2 regions of the Methyloceanibacter caenitepidi genome follow, and region 1 is predicted to be linked to the other one. Evidence: predicted binding sites of a transcription regulator. Region 1 holds the regulator's gene; the other holds the start of a gene.
The links. The regulator PhoB, encoded in region 1, activates phosphate uptake and scavenging genes when phosphate is short. The targets are predictions, from matches to a motif close to TGTCATNNANCTGTCAT.

Region 1 (6,084 bases):
AGAAGCGGCCGGTGCGGCCGACGCCCGACTGCACCTCGTCGAGGATCAGCAGCAGGCCCTTCTCATCGCACAGCGCCCTTAAGTCCTGCAGGAAGCGATACGGCACTTCGCGCATGCCGCCCTCGCCCATGATCGGCTCGAGCAGCACGCCGGCTGTCTCATCCGAGATCACCTCCTCGATGGCGTCGATGTCGAAGCCCGCCACCTGATCGAACCCGCCCACGGGCGGCCCGAAGCCCTCCAAATGCTTGGCCTGGCCGCCGGCGGCGATGGTCGCCAGCGTACGCCCATGAAAGGCGCCCTCGAAGGTGATGAGCCTGAAGCGCTCCGGCGCGCCGTTGGCGAAGTGGTAGCGCCGAGCGCACTTGATCGAGGCCTCCACGGCCTCGGCGCCGGAGTTGGCAAAGAACACGCGGTCGGCAAATGTCGCGTCGCACAGCCGCTGGCCAAGCCGCTCCTGATCGGGAATGCCGTACAAGTTTGAGACGTGCCAGACCTTCTGCGCCTGCTCGTTCAAAGCGGCAACCAGATGCGGATGCGCATGCCCGAGCGCGGTCACCGCGATCCCGCTCGAGAAGTCGAGATAGCGCGCGCCGGTCTCGTCAAAGAGAAAGGCGCCTTCGCCCCGCGCGAAGGTCAATCCGCTGCGGGCATAGGTCGGAAGGAGAGCCGACATGAAACTTCCGTGTTCTTGAAACAAAAGTGCCGCCAACGGGCGGCAGCAAGCAGTGTCAGAGTGTTAGGTCTGCACCACACTTGAGTCAATCTGTCCTTATGACCCGCTTATCCAACGGTTCTCCACGCTTCTATTCAGCCTCGGGTTTGTGCTTCGCGCGGAGTGATGGCAGAATCCAATCGTTCCGGTGGAAAACGAGGCACACAAGCGTGGCGGACGCTTGTCGGTTCCTACCGGCCTTAGTAGGGTAATAATCGTTCGGCTACCAGATGTCGTAGGCACGGTGGACTCCCGAGCGGTCATTTCTCAGCAGTAAATCCGAGTATTGCAAAAAAAATGCCGTCGCTAACGACGGGTGGAATCTGAGTCCAAACTGAGGAGGCCGAAATTATGGCTTGGACTGACGAAAGAGTTGAACTGCTGAAGAAGCTCTGGTCCGAAGGACTGAGCGCGAGCCAGATTGCGGGGCGCTTAGGCGGAGTGACCCGGAATGCGGTTATCGGCAAAGTGCATCGGCTCGGATTGTCGGGACGCGCGACCAGCTCGCGGTCCAGCGTTCCGCGCCCGAGACGCACGCAGGCACCCCGGCAAAACAGGGCGCCTTCCATCACTTTCGGCACGCGCGGCAACGTCGCGCTGAAGCCGACCTACGAAGAAGAATACGAGGCGGCTCCTGCGCCGGCTCCTGTCGAGGAACTGGTGATCCCGCTGCATGAGCGCGCCACCATCCTCACGCTGAAGGAGTCGATGTGCAAATGGCCAATCGGCGACCCGACCGAGGAAGGGTTCCACTTTTGCGGGCGCAAGAAGACCGGCCTATCGCCTTACTGTGAGCATCATGCCCGCATGGCGTTTCAGCCGGTTCAATCGCGGCGGCGGGAGAAGCGCTCAGCCACTGGCTGAGCCTCTCTTCCAAGAACAATCTCTGTTCGAGATTCGATAGAAGGCGCCGGGACGACCGGCGCCTTTCTTCTTGGCGGCCACGGCTATCAATTGCTCCGGGAGCGCCCGGCACACCGGTGCGGGCCTAAACCGTCTCTTCCAGCTTGTCCGAAAATGCGTAGCCCGCGCCCCGCACGGTGCGAACCGGATCGCGCTCGCTTCCGCGCATCATGGCCTTGCGCAGGCGGCCGATATGCACATCCACCGTGCGTTCGTCGACATAGACATTCCGCCCCCAAACGCCATCCAGGAGTTGCGCGCGGCTGAAGACGCGGCCGGGGCTCTGCATGAGAAACTCCAAGAGGCGGAACTCCGTCGGACCCAGATGGACCTGGCGGCCGTTTCGCGTGACACGGTGAGAGTCGCGATCGAGCTCGATATCGCCGACGGAAAGCACGGAGGCAATCCGCTCCGGGTTGGTCCGGCGGAGGATGGCCCGCACGCGCGCCATCAATTCGGGCAGCGAGAACGGCTTGACCACATAGTCGTCCGCGCCGGTCGTTAGGCCGCGGATACGGTCATTCTCTTCGCTGCGCGCCGTCAACAAAATGATCGGTATCGTTCGGGACTCCTTGCCCGTTCGCAGCCGCCTGCAAAGCTCGAGCCCGGACAGGCCCGGCAGCATCCAATCGAGGACAATGAGGTCTGGTGAATTTTCCGCAATCGCCACTTCGGCCTCGTCGCCGCGATGCACGACATCGACGGAAAAGCCTTCGGCCTCCAAATTGTAGCGAAGCAAAAGAGCAAGAGGCTCTTCATCCTCGACAACCAGCACCTTTGCTCCCGCGTTCATGACGCACACCCCCAGTTAGAAGGTCGAGCTTCGCAACGACGTGTACGCCGTCGAACTTGTCGTATCGCCTTTCGGACGCTGATCCGTGATCGGCCGTCCATGCACAAGATAGTACACGGTCTCCGCAATATTGGTCGCATGGTCGCCGACCCGTTCGATGTTCTTCGCGCCGAAAAGCAGATGCGTGCAAAGTCCGATGTTCCGCGGATCCTCCATCATGTAGGTGAGGAGTTCGCGGAACAGCGAGTTGTACATCGAATCGATCTCTTCATCCTTGTACCAGACGTTCAGCGCGCGTTCGGCGTCGCGCTCGATGAAGGCGTCCAGAACGTCCTTGAGCTGGCTCAGCGAGAGCTCACCCATATGCTTCAAACCCAGCATCAGCTGCTTGGGCTGCTGCTCGGTCACGACCGCGACCGCGCGTTTGGCAATGTTCTTGCCGAGGTCGCCGATCCGTTCCAGATCGGTCGAGATCCGCAAGGCGGCCATGATCTGCCGGAGGTCGTAAGCCATCGGCTGCCGGCGGGCGATCATGATCACCGCCTGCTCTTCGATCTCGCGCTGTAGCTGATCGATCTCCTCGTCCTCGCCGATCGTATTGGCGGCGAGATCCGGATCGCGGCGGTCCAACGCTTCAAAGGACTGTCCGAGGACTTTCTCCGCAAGCCCGCCCATCTTGGCGATCTTGTTGTTGAGGAGAGACAGTTCCTCCTCGTAGGACCGGACGGTATGTTCGTTCTGTTGTTCCATGGGGGGCGGACTCCTGAGCGCCGATATCAACCGAAGCGACCAGTGACGTAGTCTTGGGTGCGCTGATCGGACGGATTGGTGAAGATCGTAGACGTATCATTCACCTCGACGAGCTTGCCGAGATGGAAGAATGCCGTACGCTGGGATACACGTGCGGCCTGCTGCATCGAGTGGGTCACGATCGCGATGCAGAGATTTTCCTTAAGCTCATCCATGAGCGTTTCGATTGTCGCCGTCGCAATGGGGTCGAGAGCGGAACAAGGCTCGTCCATCAGAAGGACTTCCGGGTTCACGGAGATGGCCCGAGCGATGCAAAGACGCTGCTGCTGACCACCCGAAAGGCCGGTGCCCGGCGCGTCCAGCCGATCCTTCACTTCTTCCCAAAGACCCGCCTTGATGAGGCTGGTCTCGACGACCTCGTCCATTTGAGCCTTGGTGGCGCAAAGGCCGTGCAGGCGCGGCGCGTAGGCGACGTTCTCATAGATCGACTTCGGGAAGGGGTTCGGCTTTTGAAACACCATGCCGACGCGTGCGCGAAGCTGCACCGGGTCGACCTCCGGTGCATAGATGTCTTCGCCGTCGAGGCGAATGTCGCCCTTCACCTTACAGATATCGATCACATCGTTCATGCGGTTGAGGCACCGCAGGAATGTGGATTTGCCGCAACCGGAGGGACCGATCAGGGCCGTCACCGACTGACCGAAGATCTCGAGGTTGACGTCGAACAGTGCCTGCTTCTCGCCGTACCAGAGGTTGACGTCCGTCGCCTTCATCTTCAGCTCACCAAGTGCGGAAGGAGCGGCGTCGCCCATCTCCTTCGGCTCGGCGGGCTGCTCGACCGTCGTAGCAGGCCTGTCTTCCACCTTCGCCTCCATAGCTTCGGTCCCCTTTACCATTTGCGTTCGAACCTGTTGCGTAGATACACAGCCAAACTGTTCATGACGATCAGGAAGGCCAGCAAAACCATGGTCGCACCGGCGGTGCGCTCCACGAAACCGCGCTCCGCCGACGATGCCCACATGTAGATCTGCACCGGCAGGCCCGTCGCGGGTTCGAGGGGAGTCGTCGGGTATTCCACCACGAAGGCGACCATACCGATCATCAGGAGCGGGGCGGTTTCACCCAACGCTTGCACGAGTCCGATAATCGTCCCGGTCAGAATGCCTGGCAAGGACAATGGTAGGACGTGGTGTCCGATCAACTGCATCTTGGACGCGCCGACGCCAAGCGCCGCCTCGCGGATCGACGGGGGCACCGCGCGAATGGCGGCGCGCGTCGTGATGATGATGGTCGGCAGCGTCATGAGCGTCAGCACGAGACCGCCGACAAGAGACGCCGATCGCGGTAGTCCGAAGAAATTGATGAACACCGCGAGGCCGAGAAGACCGAACACAATGGACGGGACGGCCGCGAGGTTGTTGATGTTCACCTCGATCGTGTCCGCGATCTTGCCCTTGGGGGCGTACTCCTCGAGGTAGAGCGCCGCGCACACGCCCAAAGGCACCGCCAGCAAAACCACCGTGAGCATCATGAAGAAGGAGCCGATGAGCGCGACGCCGAGACCGGCGGTCTCCGGGCTGCTCGAGGCGCCGTTCAGGAACAGGCCAGTGTTGAAGCGCTTCTTCATGTCGCCGTTGTCGACGAGTTGGTCGATCCATGCGACCTGCTGATCGCTCATCGCGCGGCGATCGCTCGGCGTCTCGCGGTCGATTGACCCCTTTAGCAGCGCGTCGGCGTTGTCGCTTGCAAGGAGCCAGACATCCTCGGTCTTGCCGATGATCGACGGGTCGCGCAAGACCATGTCACGAAGCTGGACGTCGACGCCGCGGGACAAGAGATCGTTGGCGGCCCGGCGCTCCTTGCGATTGTCGGCGTCGACGCCGAGTTCCTTATAGAGCGCTACACGCGCCAGCTTGACGTAGTTGGCGCGGAAGATCTCATCTTCTGCGTCCGGATTGCCGGAGGGATTAATCACCTCCTGGCTGAACTGGACCGGCAGCTTGATGGAGGTCTGCAGGAAGGCGGACCAGCCTTGGCTGAAGATCGACCCGAACAGGAAGCACAAGAAGGCAAGGGCGAACAGGATCGCGGCAATCCCGTAGGCGCGAAACCGGCGTTCGGCCCGATGCCGCTTGCGCAGCTTCTTCTGAGCTTCTTCGCCCGTGAAGGACGCGAGGGAGGCGGTCTGGTCGGTCATTATTCGTACTGCTCCCGATATTTGCGCACGATGTAGAGGGCGTAGACGTTGAGCGCCAAGGTGATGACGAACAGCGTGAGGCCCAGGGCGAAGGCCACCAGGGTCTGTGGGCTGTTGAACTCAAGGTCGCCGGTGAGCTGGCTGACGATCTTCACGGTGATCGTTGTGACCGGCTCGAGTGGGTTGAGCGTCAGGTTGGCGGCGATGCCGGCCGCCAGCACGACGATCATGGTCTCGCCGATGGCGCGTGACGCCGCTAGGAGCACGGCGCCGACGATGCCGGGCAACGCCGCCGGCAAGATGACCTTCTTGATCGTCTCCGACTGAGTCGCCCCGAGGCCGTAGGACCCCTCGCGGAGCGATTGCGGCACCGCGTTGATGATGTCGTCGGACAGCGAGGACACAAAGGGGATGATCATGACGCCCATGACGATGCCGGCGGTCAGCACGCTGGAGGCTGAGATATCGAGCCCGATATTGAACCCGAGGTCGCGAAGCAGCGGACCGAAGACAGTCAGGGCGAAGAAGCCGTACACGATGGTCGGGATACCCGCGAGAATCTCAAGCAAGGGCTTGGCGAAGGCGCGCACCTTCGATCCGGCATATTCGGACATGTAGATCGCGGCGAAGAGGCCGACCGGCACGGCGACCAAGAGCGCGACCGCCGAGATGAACAGGGTGCCCCACAGGAGCGGGAGGAGGCCAAACTGGCCTTCCGCCTTGCCG
Region 2 (6,084 bases), 1.2 Mb from region 1:
GTCGTTTGATGATCTGGTCCAAGGATCGCTGGAATAGTATTGGCCGCACTGCGGCGCGTCATGTGCTGGGCGCAAGTCTCTTGGTGCTCGGCATCACGTCCGCCAGTGTGCTCGCGACGGCCCAGCAGCCCAATTCCTCCGCCGCACCAAAGGGTGGCGCTGCGGCGCCGGCGGCGTCTGCGCAACCGTCCTGGGTCAAGCTATGCGTGAAGAACGAGCAAACCGGCAACAAGCAGATCTGCCTGATCCAGCACGAGACCTTCGATCCCAACATGGGCATCGTGATGGTCTACGCGGCCATCCGTACCGTGGAAGGCGATCCCCAGAAGCAGTTCATCGTTCGCATGCCGACGGTGTACTCGCTTGTCATGCCGACCGGCGCCCAGGTTGTTGTCGACAAGGAGCAGCCGACACCGATGGCGTTCTCGGTCTGCTTCCCGGCTAGCTGCCAAGCCGACATGGAACTGACGGACGATCTCCTGGCCAAGATGCGGTCGGGGCAGCAGATGGTCGTCGCGGCAATGAACGTGCAGAAGAAGACCATGGCTTTCCCGGTTCCGCTCACCGGCTTTTCCGCGGCTTTCGATGGCCCGCCCACCGACACCGCAGCCTACGAGCAGCAGCGCCGCCAGACGATCGAGATGTATCGCCAGCGCCAGCAGGAACTCGCCGCCAAGGCCCGTCAGGGTCAAGCCGGCGGCGCCCAGCAGCCTGGTGCGGCCCAGCAGCCCGGCGCAGCGCCGCAGCAATAGAGCAGCGGGCGGATCGAGCCCGTCCAACACAGTTCAGCGGGCCGCGCAGGATTACCTGCGCGGCCTTTTTTGTGGCCGCTGGGGATCTTGCGCGGTTCCAGTGTTCAAGGACGTGAGGAAACCAGCCGGCGGAACGGCGGCAGGGGCCGGATCAATGTTCCTGGACGAAGCGGAAGCGGAACACGCCGTCTCGCAGGTCCTCGAAGAACTCCGGGATTTGCGGGTGCCGCAAGGGCTCGTCGGACTCGTCCGGCAGCAGGTTCTGCTCCGAAACATAGGCCACGTATTCCGTTTCGGCGTTCTCCGCGAGCAGATGATAGTAGGGCTGGTCCTTTGCCGGCCGAACGTCCTGCGGAATGGACGCGTACCATTCTTCGGTGTTGGAGAAGGTCGGGTCCACGTCGAAGACGACTCCGCGGAAGGGATAGACCCGGTGGCGGACGACTTGACCGATCTGAAATCGTGCGTTTCGAACCGTAGACATCATTCCACAGATAAGATCGCGGGTGCGGGACAGTGTCAACGCGGGATCACAAGACCTTAGGACCAGCGGCGATTTGACCACATGAACTGTTCCGGGTTCTCCCGGATCCATACTTCGAAATAGCGCTGGATCGCGGCCGTGATGGCGCGAATGTCCTCGGCCTGATTCTTGGTGCGGGGGATCCTGAGCTCATTGACGTTGACGTCGAACACTGAGCGGTTCCCGATGCGGACGCACCGGCCGATCCAGATGCGGGCGCCCACCCGGCGCGCGATCATGGCGGCGATCGGCATGCTCTTGGCGAGATGGCCGAAGAAGGGGACTTCGATTCCGTTGCGGTCGTACAGGTCCGAGATGAAGCCGAGCCGGCCGCCCTGGCGGACATAGTCCATGATCAGCCGCGCGGTCTTCTGTGTCTCGTCGTCGCCAGCGGTGCGGCCGCGGCCGAAAAGCCCGCCCGGATAAAGGGCTTGGCGCTGCCGCCGAAGATAACGGTCGACATAAGGATTCTTCACGGACCTGTAGACGCCGGCCGGGCGGACGCCCGCGAGGGTTACGGGCCACATGCCGATTTCCCAGTTGCCCATATGCATGGTCACGATCAGAGCCGGACCCATCTTGTCCTTGTAGCGCCCGATCCAGTGGCCGTTGGTGACGTGCAGCCGGCTCGGATCCTTGATGATGCGGTCGATGTTCATCGTCTCGACCATGACGCGGCCGAGATTGTCCCAGGCGGCAACGGCGATGCGCTCGCGCTCCTCGAGCGACTTCTCGGGAAAGGCACGTTCCAGATTGGCCAGGGCGCGCTTGTGGCGGCGGTTTCGCTTGCCCAGGACCCGCCAAAAGAAGGCGGAGATATCGCAGGCGGTATCGAGCGGCACGAGACGGACGAGTCCGATCAAAAACCGAAGACCCGCATACTCGAGCCGGTATTTCAGATCGGTCGCGATGGACGTGTCGAGTGAGTTCGCCAAGTGTCAGCCTTCGGTCGTTCGATTTACGTGGGAAGCGCCGGGACGGTTTTGGGCGGCGTCGGGAAGCGCAACGTCTTGAAGAAACTCCGAAGCGACGTCAAGCGGGCAGGCTGTCGACGGGGCGCATGAGGCGGGGCAGATCGGCGGGCGGCGTCGGGAAGCGCAACGTCTTGAAGAAACTCCGAAGCGACGTCAAGCGGGCAGGCTGTCGACGGGGCGCATGAGGCGGGGCAGATCGGCGGGCGGCGCAAGTCCAGCCTGCATCACCATCCGCTTCAGAGGCGCGAAGGCGTTGAGCCCGGTCAGAACCGCGCTGCGTGCCAATTGCACGGGAAGAAGCTTGGTCAGCAGGGAGCGGCCCAAAAGATCGACACCGACCGTGCGCGACAGGACATCGAGCTGACGCGCCTTGGCGTATTGGGCCAGAACCGGCGCTCCGCCGGGATCCCGGTCATGCCGCAAGGCATCGGCGACGCAATCTGCAAGCGCAGCGGCATCGCGAAGGCCGAGGTTGAGGCCCTGGGCGCCGATCGGCGCCATAATATGGGCAGCCTCTCCCACGAGAGCCGTGCGGTTGGCCGCCATTTGCTTGGCGGTGAGCCCCGCGACGGGAAAGCTTGCACGCGGACCGACGTCGGAGATCACCCCGAGGGTCTCGTCGAAGCGCTCTTGGAGCCGCGCGGCGAAGCTGGCCTCATCGAGTGCCATCAAGTCTGCGGCGTCCTCCCGGCTGGTGACCCAGACCAGGCTGGACGTGTTTTGATCCGGTGTCGGCACGCTCGTGACCGAGCCGCCCTCCCGGTGGAGCTCCGTCGCGACCCCTCGATGGGGCAGGCTGTGGCGAAAGCTGGAGGCGATGGCCGCCTGCTCGTAGCGGACGTCCCGCGTTTCGATCTTCGCCGCCTGCCGGCAGATCGAGCGGCGGCCGTCGGCGCCCGCGACGAGACGGCACGCGAGCCGGTTTCCGGACGGGAACGTCAGCATGGCCCGGTCGGGGCCGAGGTCTACTGTCTCGACGGGCTCGGGCGCGAGACGCGGCAGAACTGCGCGCGCGCGCTCGTAAAGGACCGTATTCAAGGCGGTGTTCGCTATGTTGAAGCCGAAGCTGTCGAGCCCCAGCTCCCGGGCTTCGAAGGCGATATCCGGCGAGCGCAGCAGGCTGCGCGAGGCATCGACGATCCGGATGGCCGTGAGCGGCGCTGCATCCGGCAGCAATCGCTCCCACACGCCGAGGCGCTTCAGGAAGTCCACGGAACTCGTCAGCAACGCCGCCGTGCGGGTCTCGGGTCTAGCGGACGCGGTCGCCGGCGGCGGGGGGCCGGCGAGGGCCACGGCCGCGCCCACGTGGTGGAGTGCAAGGGCGGTCGCGATGCCGGCGGGACCGGCGCCCACCACGACGACATCGAACATCGGACTATCCGGCGGGAGTGCACTCATCGACGATCCTTCCTCCCTCCTGATAGCGCAGCACGGCCCGCGACGCACGGGTCAACATCGCCTTGACTGCCGTCGTTTGGGCGCGTCGGCCACGTCGCCTGAGAGAGGTTCCGGCGTGGGAATCGCTGAGTTGCGATCTTACCTACCGAAAGGTCTCCTAAGTGCTTCTGCAAACGCAATATTCTGAGCGTATTGCGCGCAGGCAGGATATCCGCTCGCGCAACGCGGGTTTTGCACCGCAACAGAGCGCAAAACTCGCTGGAATCGTGCAGGGCGCAGCGCCTGCGACAGGCCGCCGCGCACTGCCGCGCGGATAGAGAAAAACTACATAGGAACAATGACTTACGCACCTTCCATGCAGGCGGTCGAGAAGCGCTTTTTTGTGCCGCGGGAGACCGCCGTGGCCGATGTGCAACAGCCCTGAGTGAAATCCGGGATGTCGCCGGAGTGTCACACACCCGTCATGGCTCGGGAAATAGAACGTTAACCGAGGTTCGCAGGAAGCGGGCTTGCTGAATTGCTGGGTGCAAGAGGGACGAAGACACCTCAGCTCAGTGACGAAGCCAGATCGTAAGTTTAACTCTATAAGAGTGGAGAGGGGTCATGATCGGGGGACTTAAGAAAGTCGGTCTTACTTTGTTTGCGAGCGCCAGCGCGTTTGCAATTCTTGCTTCGGCAGCGCCGGTTGCCAAAGCGCAGTACATCACCCGGGCGGAGTTCGAGGAATACAAGAAGTCTCAGCCCGTCGTGAAGTGGAAGGGCGCGCCGCAGATTTCCAGCGCTGACGGCAAGTTCAGCTTCAAGGTTCGCGGCCGTTTGCAGATCGATTACAACTCGATCGACCAGGATGAGCCGATCACCGGCGATCCGGACATCAACGACTGGGAAGCGCGCCGTGCGCGTCTCGGCGTCGAAGGCACGATCTGGTACGACTGGAAGTACAAGTTCGAAATAGACTTCGCCGGTAACGAAGTCGACGTCAAGGATGCCTACATCGCGTACGCTGGCTTCAGCGACTGGAACAATCTCGAGATCCTGTTCGGTCAGTTCAAGATCGCCAACTCGCTCGAAGGTATGACCAGCTCGCGCTACATCACCTTCATGGAGCGGGCCTTCTTCATCGAGGCCTTCGAGGCTGAGCCTCGCGCTCTCGGCGTCGGTCTGCATGCCGGTAGCGACGACGACTTCGGTTGGTCGTTCCAGACGAGCTACAACGGACCGAACATCGGCGACGACGGTGTTTGGGATGACGGCCCGTCGATCTGGGCTGTCCGCGGTACGGTTGCACCCGTCAACACCGACGATGCCATCGTCCACTTGGGTGCCAGCTATCGCAGCCGCAACAACGGCACCGAGGAAGGCGTTTCGGCTCTCTACAACTACGAAGCTCGCCCGGGTCTCCACCTGGCGGACAAGTTCGTCGAGACCGAGCCGCTCGGCGAATCCGACCAGTACTGGGGTCTTGAAGGTGCCGCCGTGTGGCGCCGCTTCTCGGTCCAGGGTGAATATGCCGAGCTGTCGACCGATGTGCCGCAGTACTACAAGAGCATGTCCTCCCGCAGCATCAACCCCGACTACAACGGTTGGTATGTCTTCGGTAGCGTGTTCCTGACCGACGATATGCGGAACTACGAAGCCGATAAGGGCGAGTTCGGCCGTGTTAAGCCCAACAATCCCTTCGATCTGAAGAACGGTGGCTGGGGCGCCTGGGAACTCGCAGGCCGCTGGCAGCAGGTCGATGTGGGTGCCGATGCCTCGGCGCTTCTCGCTGCCGGTCATGATTGCGACAAGTGCGGTGACGAAGAAGGCTGGACCATCGCGCTGAACTGGTACCCGACCGCGTACACCCGCCTGATGTTCAACGTCATCGGCACCGATATCGGCGGTGAGTTCAACGACAACGACGGCGCTGACATCAGCGGCTTCGGAATGCGCGGTCAGATCGACTGGTAAGTCGAGACAATCTGACAGCGAAGATATCCCCTTTCGCCAAACTGCCGCCGCCCCTGTCCCGGGCGGCGGCCTTTTGCTCGGGGAAAGGCTGATAGAGATAGGCCCGCCGGTTCGACCGGCGGGCCTTTCTCGTTCAGGAGCGCCCAGCCAGCCCCCAGAGACCGAAACGGGCGATAGACCCAATACGCCTATCTGAGTTATGCAGGAGACCGGGGTGCAACGGACGCGACGCCGGTCAGAGCTTCATGACTCTTGTCGAATTTCTCACCGATCCGCATGTCTGGGCGAGCTTCCTGGCCTTGAGTGCGATGGAGATCGTGCTCGGCATCGACAACGTCGTGTTCATCTCGGTGATGGTGCAGCGGCTCCCGGCGGAGCAACAACTCGCCGCGCGCCGTATCGGCCTGATGCTGGCGCTGGTGTTCCGCGTCATCATGCTTGGCTTCCTCGCCTGGTTCATTCACATGACCACGCCGATCTTCAC

Region 2: GL4_RS09325 (OprO/OprP family phosphate-selective porin) is a predicted target of PhoB. The motif match lies at 4,096-4,112, and genes of this name have one in related genera.

The regions. Positions count from the first base shown of each region.
Region 1 is NZ_AP014648.1:859,252-865,335, reverse strand. Features, by position in the region: gene GL4_RS04050 (aspartate aminotransferase family protein) at 1-676, opposite strand, end outside; gene GL4_RS04045 (GcrA family cell cycle regulator) at 1,067-1,579, shown strand; gene phoB (phosphate regulon transcriptional regulator PhoB) at 1,704-2,411, opposite strand; gene phoU (phosphate signaling complex protein PhoU) at 2,427-3,161, opposite strand; gene pstB (phosphate ABC transporter ATP-binding protein PstB) at 3,188-3,973, opposite strand; gene pstA (phosphate ABC transporter permease PstA) at 4,051-5,358, opposite strand; gene pstC (phosphate ABC transporter permease subunit PstC) at 5,358-6,084, opposite strand, start outside.
Region 2 is NZ_AP014648.1:2,011,719-2,017,802, forward strand. Features, by position in the region: gene GL4_RS09305 (invasion associated locus B family protein) at 9-752, shown strand; gene hspQ (heat shock protein HspQ) at 904-1,236, opposite strand; gene GL4_RS09315 (lysophospholipid acyltransferase family protein) at 1,293-2,210, opposite strand; gene GL4_RS09320 (FAD-dependent monooxygenase) at 2,403-3,647, opposite strand; gene GL4_RS09325 (OprO/OprP family phosphate-selective porin) at 4,251-5,600, shown strand; gene GL4_RS09330 (TerC family protein) at 5,846-6,084, shown strand, end outside.